DNA from 3 places in the Shewanella sp. 8A genome. Region 2 is predicted to be linked to each of the others. Evidence: riboswitches for the same ligand, from Rfam matches in the RefSeq annotation. Region 2 holds a riboswitch; each other region holds the start of a gene.

Region 1 (6,090 bases), on a different contig from region 2:
GTTACGTAACCGCTGCTGGCAAGCTTCAATCAAGGTGCTGCGATATGCTTGAATAAGTTCGCTATCGCTAAGCTCAGCATGTTCACTGTACCAAGCGGGTAAATCTATCGCGTGATTTAAGTACTCACGATTCCAGTTTACGCCAGTGATAGGGTCAAAACGCCCCAGTGTAAACTCACCGCTTTTTTGATTAATTCCCAGCGGATTAGCCAAGGGCACTAAGGTAATTTCCCCTAAGATGTGGCAATTTTCCAGCTGTTTCATCAATTGATAAATCACCGCATTACCTTGCACCTCAGCGCCATGGACATTAGCCTGAATATACACTTTAGGGCCAGATACGTGACCACTTGGCTTGAAGTGATAAATCGGTAGCGTCAGAGCCTGCCCTGCGGCAAGCTCCCCAATTTGCAGAGACGATGTCGTCGGCAACATACTAAACGCCTTCAAACAAATTTTCGTGCAACGCTTTAACCACTTGTGCCGCTTCGGATTCGGCCACTAACACACACAAGTTATGCGGGCTGGCACCTTGGCAGATCATGCGCACATTATGGGGTTCGAGCACTTCAAACACGCGGCGACAAATACCCGCAGTCGTAGCGATGCGATTACCGATAATCGCCACGAGGGCTAAACCATCCTCCACGCGCACGCGGCAATGTTGCGATAATTCTTGCAGTAACGCTTCACTTAATAAACCTTGTCCGCTTGAATCGGAGCCGGTTTTATCTAGAGTGAGCGATACGTTAACTTCGGAGGTGGTGATCAAATCCACACTGATCTTGTGTCTTGCCAATGTGGCAAAGGTTTCAGCCAAGAAGCCCTGCGCATGCAGCATTTGTAGGCTGTGCAGATTGAGTAGCGTCTGGTCGCGGCGCAGCGCCACCGCGCGGAACACGGGTGCATCTTCAACCTGATGGCGGATCCAAGTGCCACCCTTTTCAGGCTCCTTGCTTGAACCGACAAACACTTGAATTTGTTGGCGCACGGCCGGAAGAATCGTCGCAGGATGTAATACTTTGGCACCGAAGGTCGCCATTTCAGCGGCTTCGTTAAAACTGATTTCGGCAATAGGATGGGCGTTTGGCGCGAGGCGCGGATCGGTCGTGTAAATCCCGGCCACATCGGTCCAAATCTCAACCGCTGAGGCTTTTAACGCTTCGGCTAACAGTGCCGCTGAATAGTCGCTACCGCCACGGCCGAGAGTTGTGGTTTGCCCCGCTTCATCTGAGCCAATAAAACCTTGAGTCACAATCACTTGCTCAGATAACAGCGGCAGTAAATGCTCACTCGATAGCAAAGCAATTTGCTCAACCTGTGGCTCTGCGCGGCCAAAATGGCTGTCGGTGCGCAGCACACGGCGCACATCGAAGGCACTTGAGTTGGCGCCTTTTTCGCGCAATACCGCCGCAAATAATGCCGACGAACACTGCTCGCCAAGGGACAATAACTCATCCATGGTGGCCTTGCTGCGCTGGAACGCCAGCGCTTCGCTTAATACCGCCATACGGCTTAACAGCTTATCTAATGCGGCAGCAACATCGTTAGGGCGACCCAGTTTATCTAAGATAGCGTATTGAATCTGCGCAATTTGCTTTAATCGTTGTAAGCGACCATCGTCGTTAATTGACTCCTGGGTCAGTTCAACCAACAGGTTCGTCACGCCACTGGAGGCGCTAACCACCACTAAACGGCAATCGGGATTGCCCAGTACGATATCGGCGCAGCGATTCATTGCACCGTAATCGGCGACTGAAGTACCACCAAACTTTGCGACAACAAGAGACATTAGCGCACCTCCGCAGAAGAAGAAGACACGGCACAAACTAGGATAAGATATTGATTAACTAACATGATTACGCTCCGAACTAACTTCGTTCGAAGAGCCTGGTGCTCAATGATACGCACCCCAATAGAAGGGAAACAGCAATCGTCACCAGAAGCTCTCCACCAATTACAGGTGACAATCGTTAGGATTCAGCCTAAGCGACCGACATAAACATGCAGCAACCATATCTATGCCTCGGCGTTAATCTCCCTCATCAATCATCGCTGGAGTTTGTGCTCCTCTGACTGACTACCTAGTTAACGCTCCTCTTCTGTTCCTTTCCGCCGGAAAGGGACGAAAAAAGTAGCAATAAACCCCTAATGAAGTCAATGCTAATTTCACACACTATATACAAATTCAATAAACGCATTTAAAAACAATGGGAATTTAAAACGTTTGCGACTCATGCCAAATGAGAATAGGGAAAAATCAATCAGATCTAGCAAAGAAGAAAAACAAACTAGCCTTGCCGTGAGATCAGCAAAGCTTAGTCAGAGGAGCGATTAAAAGCGTCAATCGCGGTTAGGTGACCAAGTCCGGTAGCTCATAAACCAAACGCACATAGTCGTTAAATCGACCTAAACACACCTCTGTTTGCCCGGCTAATGTACAAGGCACTAAACTCACCTCGCCCTGTTCCACCATGTAGATAGCGTATTGATTAAACTTTTTCCCCAACTGCAAGGCCATGCTGCGATCAATAAACACGGCCCAGCTCTTCTCCATATGGGATAAATCTGGCGATGCCCCAATCAGTGCACGATAGGGACTGCCTAATAATTCAATTTCACGTAGAAGTTGGCGGTCGAGTAATCGGTTTTGGCTGGGAGTGAGGGGGGTTGAAGCGGGATTATGGGCGGTAATTACAGCAAAGGAAAAATCACAGGATAATGCTTGAGTAAGCAAAAACAACGGCGTTTGATAATGCTGCCACAAATCTTGAGTCATGTTGTCCATTGGTAGTCTAGTCGAAAAATGAACCCGCGCTAGTTTAACAGAGAGCCTAAAAAATCCAAAGAGGCGTGAACTGGCTCACAAGAATTAAAAATACATTAGTTATACTAATCAATGACTAAAGTAAATATCATGGTAAATCAGCGTCTCAGCCTGAAATTTGTTAACATTTCATTTGTTAACAAATGCCTAAAACGAGTACAATGTCGTCATTGGCCAGTTAAGCAGATAACATTAAGTTTGCTTAATCTTGACAAGGGTTTGTTAGATTCCTCTGCGAAATCACCTTATGCTGGCCAGACATCTTTTAAAATGTGTTCTACATTTGATTTATCATTTAAACATTTTAAAAAAAAACAATAGTTAAGGAACTATTTTTAACTATTGCTTATCGAAGTTGATACTGGTTACGTTTTATCGTATTACACTTTAAACGTTCACTTATATACATCCTGACGTGTAGCCGTGAAGATCTTCCCTTTGAAGCACAGAGCAGTAAGTGGAAGTATCAACATTTTATGAATATAAGAATCCGATGTAAGTGATTCTTATGGTTAGAATATTGGTTAAAATTTAGGTACTTAATATGCAAAATCCGCACATTCTGATCGTTGAAGATGAAGCCGTTACCCGTAACACGCTAAGAAGTATTTTCGAGGCAGAAGGGTATGTGGTAACTGAGGCCAATGATGGCGCAGAAATGCATAAGGCTATGCAGGAAAACAAAATTAACCTCGTGGTTATGGACATTAACCTACCAGGTAAAAACGGTCTGTTGTTGGCACGTGAATTACGTGAAATCAACAACATCGGTCTGATCTTCTTAACAGGCCGTGACAACGAAGTCGACAAAATCCTTGGACTTGAAATTGGCGCGGACGATTATATTACCAAGCCGTTCAACCCTCGTGAATTGACGATTCGTGCTCGCAACCTTCTGACTCGTGTTAATAGCGCAGGCAATGAAGTCGAAGAAAAGAGCTCTGTAGAATACTATCGTTTTAACGATTGGAGCCTAGAGATCAACAGCCGTTCTCTCGTCAGCCCACAGGGTGAATCTTACAAACTGCCACGTAGCGAATTCCGCGCTATGCTGCACTTTGTTGAAAACCCAGGCAAAATCTTAACTCGTGCCGATCTACTGATGAAGATGACTGGCCGTGAGTTAAAGCCACACGACCGTACTGTTGACGTGACAATCCGTCGTATTCGTAAGCACTTCGAAAGCTTGCCAGATACGCCAGAAATCATCGCTACCATTCACGGTGAAGGCTACCGTTTCTGCGGTAACTTAGAAGACTAATCTTCAACTTACCGTTTGAACGCCATAAAAAACCAGATCCCAGGATCTGGTTTTTTTATCTCTGCAAAAAAGGTTTTAGCTGTACGAAATAAAGCAAACTGGAAATCCAAATTACAACTCAGTGAACTGGAATATTAAGCGCCAGATAAGTATTGAGTGTGTTGTGATTAAACTAAGCAGCGTACTGTTAAATAAATAGGCTTAACTCAGAATCATACAAAATAAAAAAGAGTGGGGATGTTGCCCCACTCTTTTAAAAACGCCACTCTGGCATAAATACCAGTCTGATATAAATGCCAACCTAATGCTGAGTTATTTGCCGCTTTTAAGCTGTCTATTGAGGAAATCCGCCAGCGAGCGGTATAAGTGATTACGCACTTTCTCACCGCGCATCGAATGCTTAGACCCCGGATAATCAATCATCTGGAATAATTTACCTTCGTCCTGCAACGCCTTATACACGCGAGTACTGTTTTCAAACAACACGTTATCGTCGGCCATACCGTGGTACATCAACAGCCCCGACTGGTAGTTTTTCACATAGGGGAACACGCTACTGGCTTCGTAACCCTGCTCATTATTCGCGGGATGAGCAAGATAACGTTCGGTGTAGTGAGTGTCGTACAAGCGCCAATCGGTGACGGGCGCGCCCGAAATCGCCGCCTTAAAGTAATCTGGCGCCTTAAACAAACTCATCAAGGCCATATAACCGCCGTAGCTGTGGCCATAAATCGCCACATTATCGCTATCAACAAAGGGCAAGCTGCGCAGATAATCGACGCCAACCTTTTGATCGTTCACTTCGGCTTCGCCCAAATGACGATAAATCACTTGCTCAAACTGAGTGCCTCTGTGGGCACTGCCACGGTTATCCAGTTGAAATACCACATAACCTTGCTGCACTAAGTATTGGGTAAAGTAATCCTGCTCACTCCAACTATTCGTCACCAACTGCGCATGTGGGCCGCCATATACGCGCACGACTACAGGGTACTTTTTGTTCGCATCGAAGGGCACAGGTTTAAAAAGGCGCGTTTGCAAGATTTGCCCATCTTCGGCTTTAAGCTCTTTAAACTCAGGCAATTGCCAAAGTCCGGCATAGTCATACAGAGGATGACCTGCCTTGACTTGGTTCTGCTCTACCCAGGCCAAATGTTGGCCCTTATCACCGTGTAAACTGATCTGGGGTGGCTGAGATAAACTATTGAAATAATCCAGATACACGCTTTGACTATCGGCAAATACCGGATCGTGCATCCCCGCCTCGCGGCTCACGCGCTCAACCTTGCCACCCGCTAACGGCACGCGGTAAAGGTGTTTTTCGATTGGGGTATCTTTACGGCCAGTGAAATACACCCAACCTGCGGTTTCATCAATATATTCCAGCTCATCGACAGCCCAATTGCCCTTGGTCAGTTGTGTCTTCAGCTTACCTTTTAGGTCAAAAAGATAGAGATGATTAAAGCCGTCACGCTCCGAGGCCCAAATAAAGGCCGATTGTTGCTTTAAGAAGTGCAGGTCGTTGTTAAGATTCACCCAAGCATCGCTGCGCTCTTTGACTAAGGTTTTCGGCTTGGTCAGCGAATCTAAGGCAACCAGTTGCAGGTCTAATTTTTGTTGATCGCGGCTCTGCCATTGAAAGGATAAATGCTTGCTATCGGGCAACCAATCGACGCGAGGCAAATAAATATCCTTGTTTTTATCATCGCTTAAGGTGACCCAATTGATACCTTTATTATTAAGGGTCACAACGCCCAGTTGGATCTCGACATTGTTTTTGCCCGCCGCCGGATAACGCTGCTCGGTAAGCTTAATGCCATCGGCGTAGATTTCATTGCGGGTGACTAACTCAACGCCTGACTCATCGATACGGGTAAAGGCGATGGCCGACTCATCGGGCGCCCACCAGTAACCCGTCATACGATCCATTTCTTCCTGCGCCACAAATTCTGCCATGGCATTTTTAATCGCGCCGCCACCGTCGGTGGTCATGGCCTCAAGC
Region 2 (6,090 bases):
TAGCCTCAGAGAAAGCCACCTTTAAGGATGATTTAGGCAGGTTATTTTCATACGTCTTATCAATTGAATAAGGGCTTTCAACCGCTATAGCTGATACTGAAAAAAAAGATAAAATCACTAATATACTTCTATACATACAGACACCTCACCCAACATCAGTATAATTATTAGTTAATCAACATACTCACGTAAAAATCATCAATTCCAACGGATAAAATCAAAAAGATCGGACAGGCACTTTTTATGCTTTAACAATCGACCAATAACACCTGAGCCGAAGGAATACACCACCTCCTCGGAGTTGCCGCAGGGCATTTGCGTTCGTTGCGTGAGCGAGGCATGGATGCCGAGATAGCGTCAGTCGAATCAGGGACGAGCGTCTGACGCGATAGCATAAGAACGCTTAATGCCCAAGGGGCTTTCAACTCCGTTAGGGGGCGGCAAGGGAGATCCAAGAGGGAATTGCTGTTGATCCCCTCTTGGTCGGGTGTGGGTTGAAGACCCACGACCTTGATTCACCTCGGCCGAAAGGCCGCTAAATAACCAGTTCACTACTTTGTGAACCGACAAAAATCTTTCCATGGCTACCGCACTTGGCCAACACCCATTAGCCAAGGGATTGCACTGCTGTAATGCTTTTATAGAATCTAGAATCTAGAATCTAGAATCTAGAATCTAGAATCTAGCACCTAGCACCTAGCACCTAGCACCTAGCACCTAGCATCTAGAGACTTATCGCATATTGTTCAGGAGGTGTTCTTGCGAAATAAAGATACATCTTCCTGATGCAAGTGAACTGAATCGAGGTCACGATTAAGTTTCATCCTTGTTAAAAACCTAAGATAACGTTGTGCTGAACATCTGTCTACCACTTTCACATTACAAATTAGATAGTTAAGTGATGACTTAAGTTTGCTTGAATGGATGCAGGTTTACTCAAGCCCACAAAAAACCAAGGGGCCCGTGGGCCCCTGGTTGATAGCGTGTAAAAGTGCCTTATGCCGTAGCTAACAAAGGCTGATTTTTCGTTTTACGCAGATGATAAGCAGTGAAGAGTACAAACCACAGGGCGCTTACGGCAAATCCAGCTAAGGTTGAATGCATAATCCCCATGGCCAAATAGCCTAAGGTGGCGCCAAAGGCGATGGCTAAGGCATAGGGTAGCTGGGTCATCACATGGTCAATATGGTGGCAACCTGCCCCCGTGGCCGACAAAATACTGGTGCTGGAAATCGGCGAGCTATGATCGCCAAACACTGAACCCGCAAGCACTGCGGCAAGCATTGGCAGCATTAACGCGATATCACTGGCAGCGGCCATGTCGCCAGCCAGTGGCAACATAATACCAAAGGTGCCCCAACTGGTTCCGGTGGCAAATGCCATGGCGCAGGACAACACAAACACCACCGCAGGCAACACTTCTATTGGCAAGTTACCGTTGGCGAGGGAGGCCAGATATTTGCCAGTCTCAACATCGCGAACAACCGCACCAATCGCCCAGGCAAACAGCAAAATATTAATGGCGGGTAACATGGCCATCACGCCTTGCGGGGCGGCTTTAAGCCAGTTTTTAGCACCCAATTTTAACCGCAGCGCAAGCAGAATTGACACCGCTAAGCTGCACAGCGCGCCATACACTAGCGAGGAGCCCACATTGGTGTTTTCAAAGGAGCCAAGTACGCTAAATGGCAGCCCTTTTTCATCCAACACTGCCGCACCAGAGGAGATCATAAAATACACGGTCGCGCCGGTGAGGGTTAGGATCGGCAATACCATATCGATCATGCCACCGTTACTTTCTTCAGGGCTTTCCATATCTAAGCCGATTGGACGAGGCTTAGACGGATCCCAAAGCTTCCCTTCCAGCGCCCATGCTTCATGTTTACGCATCGGGCCGATATCCATTTGAAAGATAATCACCACCAGCACCATCAACAGGGTAAACACGGCATACAGATTCATCGGGATCATCTCAACAAAGGCTGAGATTGGACTTTGCTCGCTAATGCCGTGGGCGGCCATAATGCCACCGATAAGCGCGATAATATAAGCGCCCCAAGAAGAGATGGGCATCAATACGCACACGGGCGCAGCGGTAGAATCTAAAAGATAAGCCAGTTTAGCGCGGGAGATTTGAAAGCGATCAGTCACCGGACGGCAAATGGCGCCAACCGACAAACTATGAAAAAAGTCGTCAATAAAAAACGCAAACACCATCACGCCAGTTAAGCCTTTCGCGCCGCGACGGGTCTTAGCGCGCTTAGCTGCCCACTCGGCAAAGGCGCGGGTGGCGCCAGAAACCGTCATCAGACTAATGAGTCCGCCAAGCAACAACATAAACAGCAACATATTGATATTGTCGCGATTAAGTGCGCCATCGACCCAAAAAATCTTCAGCACGGTATTGAACATATAGTGCAATGAATCAAGGGGAGAAAACTGATTGAGCAACAAACTGCCGGCCACAATCCCTACGCCAAGGGATAACAGTACGCGACGTGTGATGATCGCCAAGGCGACGGCTAACAAAGGGGGAAGTACTGACCAACCTGAGTCAGCAAAATGACTAATGTCCATGATCTCTTTTCACCAAAAAACGGGTGGAGATCTACCGAGAGGATAAAGAAACAAAACCTATAGGGAGGTATTACTCCTCAGCCCCTTCAGGTAGCGCTCCATAGTGGATGACTATGGCAGTCTTGCACCTATTTGATGCAAAACCAGCAGCTCGGTTTGATGACCTGGCTACTTCGGCGCTGACTCCTTTCCTTGTACATCTGCGGCATCACCCTCCGCACAAGTAGTCATAGGCAGCGCGCCTCTACTTAAAGGTATTCGAGCGGGCATTCTAGCGAGATGGGAACTGATAGCAAGTATTTTGATCCCACTCGCGTATAAAACAATGAATCACCTACAAGTTGGTAACACAAGAAACATCCACCTTTCAAGCGTTGCAATAGCGCCAAATGGACTTATACGAGTAAATGTTTACCAAAAAAATCTAAGGTTCTTGTCCATGCGAGCTCAGCCGTTGGCTCATCATAACGGGCGGTGGAGTCATTGTGAAAACCGTGATTAACATTGGGATAAAGGTAGGCTATATACTCGGCTTTATTAGCCTTTAGCTGGGCTTCATACTCGGCCCATGTATCGTTAATCCGTTGATCTAAAGCGGCAAATTGCAACATCAGTGGGCCTTTTACTCGGCTACGCAGCTCAGTTGCTGCGGGTGTGCCATAAAAAGGCACACCCGCCGCTAGCTCATCGGGAATGGTGGCGGCAAGCATATTGACGATATAGCCACCAAAGCAGAAACCGACGGCGCCGAGTTTGCCATTACTCTGCGGGTGCGACTTTAAAAAGCGCGCGGCGGCGATAAAATCCTGCTCGATTTTGGCCCTATCGAGGCTCGCTTGCATGGCGCGGCCCGCATCATCATTACCGGGATAACCACCAAGGCTATAAAGCGCATCGGGGGCAAAGGCTATATAGCCCTTGGCCGCTAAGCGGCGGGCCACATCTTCGATATAGGGATTTAAGCCTCGGTTCTCGTGCACCACTAACACCACAGGGGCTTTTTTACTGAGATCTAAGGTCTTAGGATCGCCCGCCTTTTGGCCTGGGATCAGCAACGCGTTTGGCAAGACTAAATAACCGCGACCTTCACCATAACCATCGGGGGATGGAAATTTCACATAACTGGCTTGAATGCTGGGATCGTTAAAGGAGACTTGCTCGGCTAAGGCGTAATTAGGCATTAGTGCGCCCGTCAGCGTGGTCATGGTAAAACCCAGTGCCACTAGGCCCGCAAGGCGAGCCATAAACTCACGGCGGTCGATAATGCCGTGGGCATATTCGTCATACCAGTCAAAGGCTTCCTGAGGAATGACAGGGAAAGGTGGTGTGGTTAGTTCTGGCTTATGATCTGGGCTCATCGTTCTTTCTCCATTTAACAAGCTAACCACTGGTTTATATTCCCTAGCTTGTGAGTTATCTAGCGGCCTTACCAAGAGTAAAGGATGAGAGCTTGTCAGGGCAATTAGCTTTATGCCGCACCTTTAATAATTCTCCACTCATCAATAGCCAATTTATGGTTGATCATGCGCCCAAATTGGCGTGAGCTTTTTATTCCCTAGGGGCATTTTTGTGTATAATGTCGCCAAACAACATATTAATATCATTACATTTCAATAACATAAGTTACCAATGGAGTTCAAATGGCTATAGGGATATGCAGGGTACTTTGTACCACTGTCACGCTCACGCTTGGGTTAACGGCTTGCGATAATCAGGTTTCTGATAAGTCAGCAAGTATTCCCGCTTCGCGCGAGTATCAGATTATTTCTACTTCACACCTCAACGATAGTTTCGAAACTCGTAAAGTGTTGCAGGCACGATTGCTGCTGGATTACCAGTTACAAGATACAGAAGGTAAGACGGCCAGCTTAACCACACCACTAACCCATAATGCCCGCTTTTTTATCCAACCTAACCTGCTGCAAATTAGCGATTATGGCATGCCGATCCCAGTGAGTAATATCGACCCAAAAGCCAAATCCAATGAAATCGCTCAGTTGGTTAAAGATGGCTTTAATGTGGAATTTAACAATGGTGAAGTCCGCCAATTAACCCCCATTGCCAAGATGGATCAAAAAGATATCAAGGAGTTATTTGAGCGCTGGCAAAATCTTAATAACTTGTTTAAACAAGCCCCAACCTTGCCTGTGGCGCTTGAGCCTCGCGTCGGTTACAGCACAAGCGCCCCCATGGATGGGCGCTTAACTTGGACGGTTGAGCAGGTCAGTGAAGATAAATTAATCGCCGTGTTACAAGGTGAAAAAGGCAAGTATAAGGCCTATGGCAAGTTCGAAGTTAACCGTAAAACCGGTTGGTTAGAGAGCATGGCGTTTTTTCAACGGGAAGAGCGCCAAGGCAGTACTTTCACCCACCGTACCCTGATGGCGCCTAAGGATAGGCCGTATATCATGAGCACGCTTTGGCATGCCGATGATAGATTTGATGCTGAGCGCGATAGGGATGATCGGCAAAAGGAGCTATACCGCATTAGCGAGGTACCGCAGGAGTATCGCCCCAATAATGAGGCATTTATAAAATCCTTATTACCAGACCAACAAGGTATTTTAGATAATGTTGGCCCTTGGGGTACTGATACCCCTGAAGATCTGCAATTACGCTTTGTCCACAATATGAGCCCGCAATATGTGGAAGCCGATGTACGTTATGAGGACTTAAGCGCTTTTGATGCTAACGGTAAACCGATTGATATTCACTTCTGGCAGCACGGTAAAGGTTGGGCGAGGAATTATAATCCCTCGATTGAATCTGCAACCGATATTATTGCGACGGGGTGGGATAACACTGCGAATAAACTCAAGCAGATAGACCATATTAATGCCAAGCTAACGCTTATCCCACAGACGAATAAGATCGTCGAAAAGTCGTGGGATGAATTGCTGGCAACACCTTACACCTTTGGCGATGCCAGCCTAACAATCCAGGTGCTCGATGCCGAGGCGAAACTGTTTAAAGTCATATCAAAACAGAGTGAGGATCAGAGTATTAACCTGCCTTTCCAGCAGTTTAAAGGCATGATCGCGGAGGCCCGTCGCGAAGGTAATTATCCCTCCTGGTTAACGGCGACCGAAAAGGAACTGCTAGAGCAATTAATTGGGGCCGATGAGCCACATCACCTCACCAGCAACGCACTGTTACTCAAGCTCGATGAGACCCCAAAAACCGTGGTGTTAATCGAGAAACAACCCCAGCCGGAGTTGACTCAAACCAAGACGATTCGCTTTGTACAATTTACCGAGTACAACAAAAATCTGGCAAATCCTCCCACCGAATTTGGTAACGCCAGCCTAGGTAGCTTCACCAATCCGACGCTAGATAGCGCTAAAAATGAGGTCAATACGATCCAAGGGATAAAACTGGTGTCTGACAATGGCCATAATCTATCTATTCCCATGTCAGCGGCTTTGGCGACCGCCTGTAAACCTGAAATAGAACAAGGTTTTAATGAGGGTAAAAATCCCGTCACTTGGCAGTTTGTTCCCAATGCCCTAAGCG
Region 3 (6,090 bases), on a different contig from region 2:
CGAAACCGCTATTGATTTAAACAAAATACCAAACCAATACATCCTTGAACCTGGTAACAAAATGACCAGCCCTGTCACCGCTAACTGCTATGCTTGCCACACAGGCGATGCAGTCAAAGCTCACATGGCTAGCAATGGTGGCGAGATCAGCGTTCCTGCAGTAGGTGATTGGTTCAAACAACCAACAGGAGAAGCATGTGCTGTTTGCCATAACACAGGTAGCAGCTCAGGTATCGACAAATACCACAACTTCACCCGTAAATAGTTAATCGTCCCGCTATTTTCCCTGCAAGAAAATAGTTCAAAGCGCCCCGTAACCTTGGGGCGCTTTTTTTGTTTACTTTTACTTACAACTTCATCCCATAGGTTTTCAGTCCTATTTAAGTTAGTAACGCTAGAGTCACAAAAACTACAATTCTAAGGAAATCACTCAACTATGCGTAAAAGTTTTATTGCCATCGCCATTGGCGCCACACTGATGACCGGAGCACTAGCTGGCTGTAGCACTCAAGATACAAAAGCTGCAAATGTCACCGCAGTACAAACCCAAAACCCCTTATTCCAAGCCAGTACACTGCAATATCAAGCACCTGATTTTAGTGTTATTAAAGACGAGCATTTTCAGCCCGCTTTAGAACAAGGTATTAAAGAGCAGTATCAAGAAATTTTAGCGATTGCTAACAATCCTGCTGCGCCGACCTTTGATAACACAATTGTCGCCATGGAAAAAAGCGGCGCCCTGCTCAACCGTGCATCGAGCGTGTTTTACAACCTCGCAGGTTCGAACAGCAATCCAGCCCTGCGTAAAATCCAAGGTGAAATGGCCCCCAAAATGGCTGCTCACTCGGATAACATCAACCTTAATCCTGCGTTATTCGCTCGTATTGAAGCCATTTATAACGACCGCAATAACTTAGGTTTAACGCCTGAAGCGGTTCGTTTGGTCGAGGTGTACCATCAGCGCTTTATCATGGCTGGTGCTAAACTGACCGATGAGCAAAAAGTGAAGATCCGTGCCTTAAATGAAGAGCAATCGACGCTGACCAACGAGTTCTCTCAACGTTTACTACGCTTAACCAAAGAAATCGCTATTGTTGTCGATAGCAAAGAACAACTGGCTGGCCTAAGTGACAGCGAAATCACCTCGGCAGCAAATGATGCCAAGGCAGCAGGCCATGAAGGTAAGTACTTAATCAATATCACCAACACTACTCGCCAGCCAATACTCGCCTCTTTAGAGAACCGTGAACTGCGCCAGCGCATTTGGGAAGCCTCGGCAAACCGTGGCTTAACGGGTGAAAACGAAACCGCATCTTTAGTGTCTCGCTTAGCCCAATTACGTGCCGAGCGCGCCGCTCTCTTAGGTTATGAGAACTGGGCTAGCTATCGCCTTGCACCGCAAATGGCAAAAACGCCAGAAGCGGTTTACAGCATGTTTGGCTCTATGGTGCCAGCCGTAGTCGCCAACACAGAGAAAGAAGCGGCCGATATCCAAGCGATGATCAACAAGACCGGTGGCAAGTTTGAGCTCGCACCATGGGACTGGGAGTTTTACGCAGAGAAAGTCCGCCAAGAAAAATACGCTCTTGATGCCAATAGCATTCGCCCCTACTTCGAATTTAACCGCGTCCTAGAAGACGGCGTGTTCTATACGCTTAAAGAGTTGTATGGCGTGACGTTAAAACCACGTCCAGATTTGCCTGTATACCACCCAGATGTGAAAGCCTATGAAATGTTTGATGCCGATGGCTCAAGCATGGCGATTTTCTATGCTGATTACTTTGCCCGTGAAGGCAAACGCGGTGGCGCATGGATGAGCTCGTTTGTAGGGCAATCCTTCCTCGAAGGTACTAAGCCTGTCGTAGTTAACGTGATGAACATTAAAAAGGCGCCTGAAGGCCAACCGACCTTCGTCAGCTACAACGAAGTCACCACCATGTTCCACGAAATGGGCCACGGTACCCACGGTATGTTCTCCAAAGTGACTTACCCAAGTCTTTCTGGGACTTCGGTATCCCGTGACTTTGTGGAATTTCCATCGACTTTCGAAGAAGATTGGGCGGCCCACCCTAAAGTGTTAGCCAACTACGCCAAGCACTACGAAACAGGCAAGCCTATCCCTGATGAGTTACTGCAAAAACTGTTAAAATCCGGCAGCTTTAACCAAGGCTTCGATACGTTAGAGTATATGGCTGCGGCGCTAGTGGATATGGAATGGCACTCATTAAGCCCTGATGCACCATTGCAAGATGTAGCGACCTTTGAGGCTAATGCGCTGAAAAAGCACGGCTTAAATATCACCGCTGTACCGCCACGTTATAAGTCAACTTACTTTGCCCACGCCTTCCCGGGTGGTTACTCTGCAAGTTACTACGCGTATATGTGGAGTGAAATTTTAGCGGCTGACGCCTTTGCCTATGTGCAAACCCAAGGCGGCCTAAATCGTGAGATCGGCATGAAATATCGTAAGACCATTCGCGAAGTGGGCAACAGTATTGCGCCAATGGAAGCTTATAAAAACTTCCGCGGCCAAGAGCCTACCACTGAAGGTTTACTCAACCGCCGTGGACTCAATCAGACTCAGTAATTTTAGATACTGAGTAGATAAAAATCAGCCAGCATAGTTGCTGGCTGATTTGTTTTACATTCTCAATATAAGAGCGAAGTTAAATCACGGACTTATAAAGCCGTACTTTTGGATTTAATGTGCAAACCAAAAATCGTCAATACAAACAATATGCTACAAGTCACTAATCCCGCATTGACCGATTCAGTAAAGCCAAGCACTACGTAGCCGAACATGCTGATCAGCGCAACGATTACGGCGTAGGGAAGCTGCGTCACTACGTGGTCGATATGATGGCAACTGGCCCCCGTCGACGACAAAATAGTGGTATCAGAAATCGGTGAACAATGATCACCAAATACCGCCCCCGCTAATACCGAAGCCAGCATAGGTAACATCATGGCTGTGTGACTTCCCATCGCCATATCCGCAGCTATCGGCAGCATAATCCCGAACGTACCCCAACTGGTTCCTGTAGAGAATGCTGTCAGGCCCGCTAACACAAACATTAATGCAGGTAAGAAAGCAAAGGGAATATTCCCAGTGGCTAGGCTAGCCATAAACTTACCGGTTTCAAGCTGGCCGATCACACCTGCAATGGTCCAAGCAAATAACAAGATGTAAATCGCAGGCAACATAGAGCGAGCGCCCTGCACTACGCCTTTTAATACCATTGATTTTTCAACGCCTTGCACTAGGTTAAGTACCAGCGCAACTGCTAAACCAATCAGGGCACCAAAGAACAGTGATGAACTCACATCGGTTTTTTCAAAAGCTGAAATAATATTAAATTCAATACCTTCTTTCGCTAATACCTGGGCACCACTGTCGATCATAAAATACAGGGTCGCAAATACCAGCACGGTAATAGGTAAGAATAAACCGAGGATTTTACCCGTTTCGGCTTCGGGTAAATCGGCATTCGCTCCAGGCGGAAATCCTTTATTCTCATCATATAAATTACCGCGCTGCGCATTTAATTCATGCTCACGCATAGGGCCAATATCTAAGCCCATAAATGCAACACAAAGTAATAATAATAAAGAGAAAATAGCGTAAAAATTCATAGGGATCATTTGAATAAACACACTCAAATGACCAGAGTCGGCAAAACCGTGGGCGGTTAATATGCCGCCGATCAGCGCAATAATATAAGCACCCCAACTGGATACCGGCGAAATAACACAAACCGGTGCCGCCGTTGAATCTAATAAATAGGCTAACTTAGCGCGGGAAATATAATAACGGTCGGTGACGGGCCTTGCGACGGAACCAACGACTAAGCTATTGAAATAATCGTCAATAAAGACAACACAGCCTAAAAACATGGTCAGTAATTTGGCATCGCGTTTATTGCGAATATGCAGGCGCGCCCAATCGGCAAATGCCCTAGCACTACCACTGACGGTAATTAATGCCGTGATCATCCCTAATACAATTAAAAAGCCGAGAATGTATAAATTCCAAGAATTTACGCCATCTTCTGACCAAAACAGTCCTTTTACACTGTTAAATAAAAACTCACCGCTGGCAACAGGTGAAAATTGATTGAGTAATAACACCCCAATCACAATACCTAAACCGAGGGAAAGGAGAACACGGCGAGTGAAAATCGCCAACACAATTGCGACCACAGGCGGCAGCAGAGAAAGTGCCGAATCGGCGTAACTTACTACAGTCATTGATTATTTCTTCGTCAAAATACGAATGGAGGGCGACTGAACTGGTGGGAAAAGGCAATAGATACCCAAGATCACCTGTCCTATCAGTAGCGCTCCATAGTAACTATTCCTAATATCCGTATCAGAAAATACTATGGCAGTGTTGTACCTATTCGGCACAACCCCAGCAGTTGATCGTGATAAATCAAACCACTTCGGCACCAAATCCTTTCGTGAACGATCAACGGAATCACCCTACTGATCACTACTGATATTTGGTGCGCCTCTACTTCTAAGAACGCCCATGCACGGGCGTGAGGCACATAAAAACATAAGCGGCTAAGCAGTTACCACCGCGAAGCCGCTTACTTTGACTTAGCTCACAAATAAAATCAACTTAAGCTTGCAATCAACTGCGGAACGGCTTCGAACAGGTCAGCTTCGAGGCCATAATCGGCAACTTGGAAGATAGGCGCTTCAGGGTCTTTGTTGATAGCCACAATCACCTTAGCGTCTTTCATTCCCGCTAAATGTTGGATCGCGCCTGAAATACCTACTGCAATATAGAGGTTAGGTGCGACAATTTTACCAGTTTGACCGACTTGCAAGTCATTCGGAACAAAGCCTGCGTCAACCGCCGCACGCGAAGCTCCTACTGCGGCACCAAGCTTATCAGCCAGTTGCTCTAACATCCCGAAGTTTTCACCGCTGCCCATGCCACGGCCACCAGATACGATAATGCCAGCATTACCTAACTCTGGACGTGCTGAAACTGTCAGCGCTTGAGACACAAACTGAGCTTTGGCTTCAAACACTTTATCCAAGGTAGTCACAGCAGCGTTATTACCCTGTGTCACCGCATCGAACGCACTGGCACGCACTGTCATCACTTTAATCGCGTCATGACTTTGAACTGTCGCTAAGGCGTTACCCGCATAAATCGGGCGAACAAAGGTATCGCTACTCACCACGCCAATCACTTCCGAAATTTGCGCCACATCTAAAAGTGCTGCCACACGCGGTAACGTGTCTTTACCCGAACTCGATGCCGCTGCGAGGATATGGCTGTAATTTGGTGCTAAGTCCACCAGCAATTTAGCCACGTTTTCGGCTAAATGCGCTTCATAAGCGCTGTTATCGGCGACTAATACTTGCGCGACACCTTGTAGAGCTTGAGCGGCTTGCACCACTGCACCACATTGATGGCCCACCACCAATACATGGACATCACCGCCGATCGCACGAGCTGCGGTGACAACTTTAGCGGTATCCAGTTTCAGCGCCGCATTATCGTGTTCTGCTAATACTAAAATGGCCATTTAGATCACCTTCGCTTCATTCTTTAACTTTTCAACCAGCTCTGCTACAGACGCAACCATAATACCGGCCTTACGTTCAGCAGGCGGCGTCACTTTCACTAGGGTTTGGTGGTTTTTCAAGGTCACACCTAAATCAGCTACCGTCAGCACATCTAATGGCTTACGTTTAGCTTTCATGATATTAGGTAATGAGGCATAACGTGGCTCATTCAAACGTAAATCCGCAGTCACCACAGCTGGCAACGGTAGATTTAAGGTTTGCATACCACCATCTATCTCACGAGCAACTTGAAGTGAATTACCTTCAACTTTAATTGCTGAAGCAAAGGTCGCTTGCGGCATATCCGTTAATGCAGCAAACATTTGGCCCGTTTGGTTATTATCACCATCAATGGATTGCTTACCAAACAGCACTAATTGCGCTTGTTCTTTTTCTTGTACTGCTTTAAGTAATTTGGCAATTGATACTGGTGCTAACTCTTCTTCAGTATCAATGTGAATCGCGCGATCAGCACCTAGTGCTAATGCGGTACGCAATTGTTCT

The links. A riboswitch is a leader RNA that binds a small molecule or an ion and turns the genes downstream of it on or off. The one in region 2 is predicted to bind lysine.
Region 1: it holds a riboswitch for lysine, as region 2 does, so the genes downstream of both, lysC (lysine-sensitive aspartokinase 3) here and M0413_RS10780 (Na+/H+ antiporter NhaC family protein) in region 2, are expected to answer to the same signal.
Region 3: it holds a riboswitch for lysine, as region 2 does, so the genes downstream of both, M0413_RS18280 (Na+/H+ antiporter NhaC family protein) here and M0413_RS10780 (Na+/H+ antiporter NhaC family protein) in region 2, are expected to answer to the same signal.

What each region holds. Positions count from the first base shown of each region.
Region 1 covers NZ_JAMDJP010000003.1:251,322-257,411, reverse strand. The annotation lists gene M0413_RS03840 (succinylglutamate desuccinylase/aspartoacylase family protein) at 1-435, opposite strand, end outside; gene lysC (lysine-sensitive aspartokinase 3) at 437-1,792, opposite strand; lysine riboswitch at 1,936-2,110, opposite strand; gene M0413_RS03830 (DUF3293 domain-containing protein) at 2,354-2,788, opposite strand; gene arcA (two-component system response regulator ArcA) at 3,372-4,088, shown strand; gene M0413_RS03820 (S9 family peptidase) at 4,401-6,090, opposite strand, start outside.
Region 2 covers NZ_JAMDJP010000011.1:129,812-135,901, forward strand. The annotation lists gene M0413_RS10775 (putative Ig domain-containing protein) at 1-136, opposite strand, end outside; gene M0413_RS10780 (Na+/H+ antiporter NhaC family protein) at 997-2,577, opposite strand; lysine riboswitch at 2,661-2,832, opposite strand; gene M0413_RS10785 (dienelactone hydrolase family protein) at 2,973-3,935, opposite strand; gene M0413_RS10790 (hypothetical protein) at 4,218-6,090, shown strand, end outside.
Region 3 covers NZ_JAMDJP010000030.1:17,143-23,232, forward strand. The annotation lists gene M0413_RS18270 (multiheme c-type cytochrome) at 1-265, shown strand, start outside; gene M0413_RS18275 (M3 family metallopeptidase) at 437-2,587, shown strand; gene M0413_RS18280 (Na+/H+ antiporter NhaC family protein) at 2,680-4,248, opposite strand; lysine riboswitch at 4,328-4,524, opposite strand; gene M0413_RS18285 (electron transfer flavoprotein subunit alpha/FixB family protein) at 4,620-5,546, opposite strand; gene M0413_RS18290 (electron transfer flavoprotein subunit beta/FixA family protein) at 5,547-6,090, opposite strand, start outside.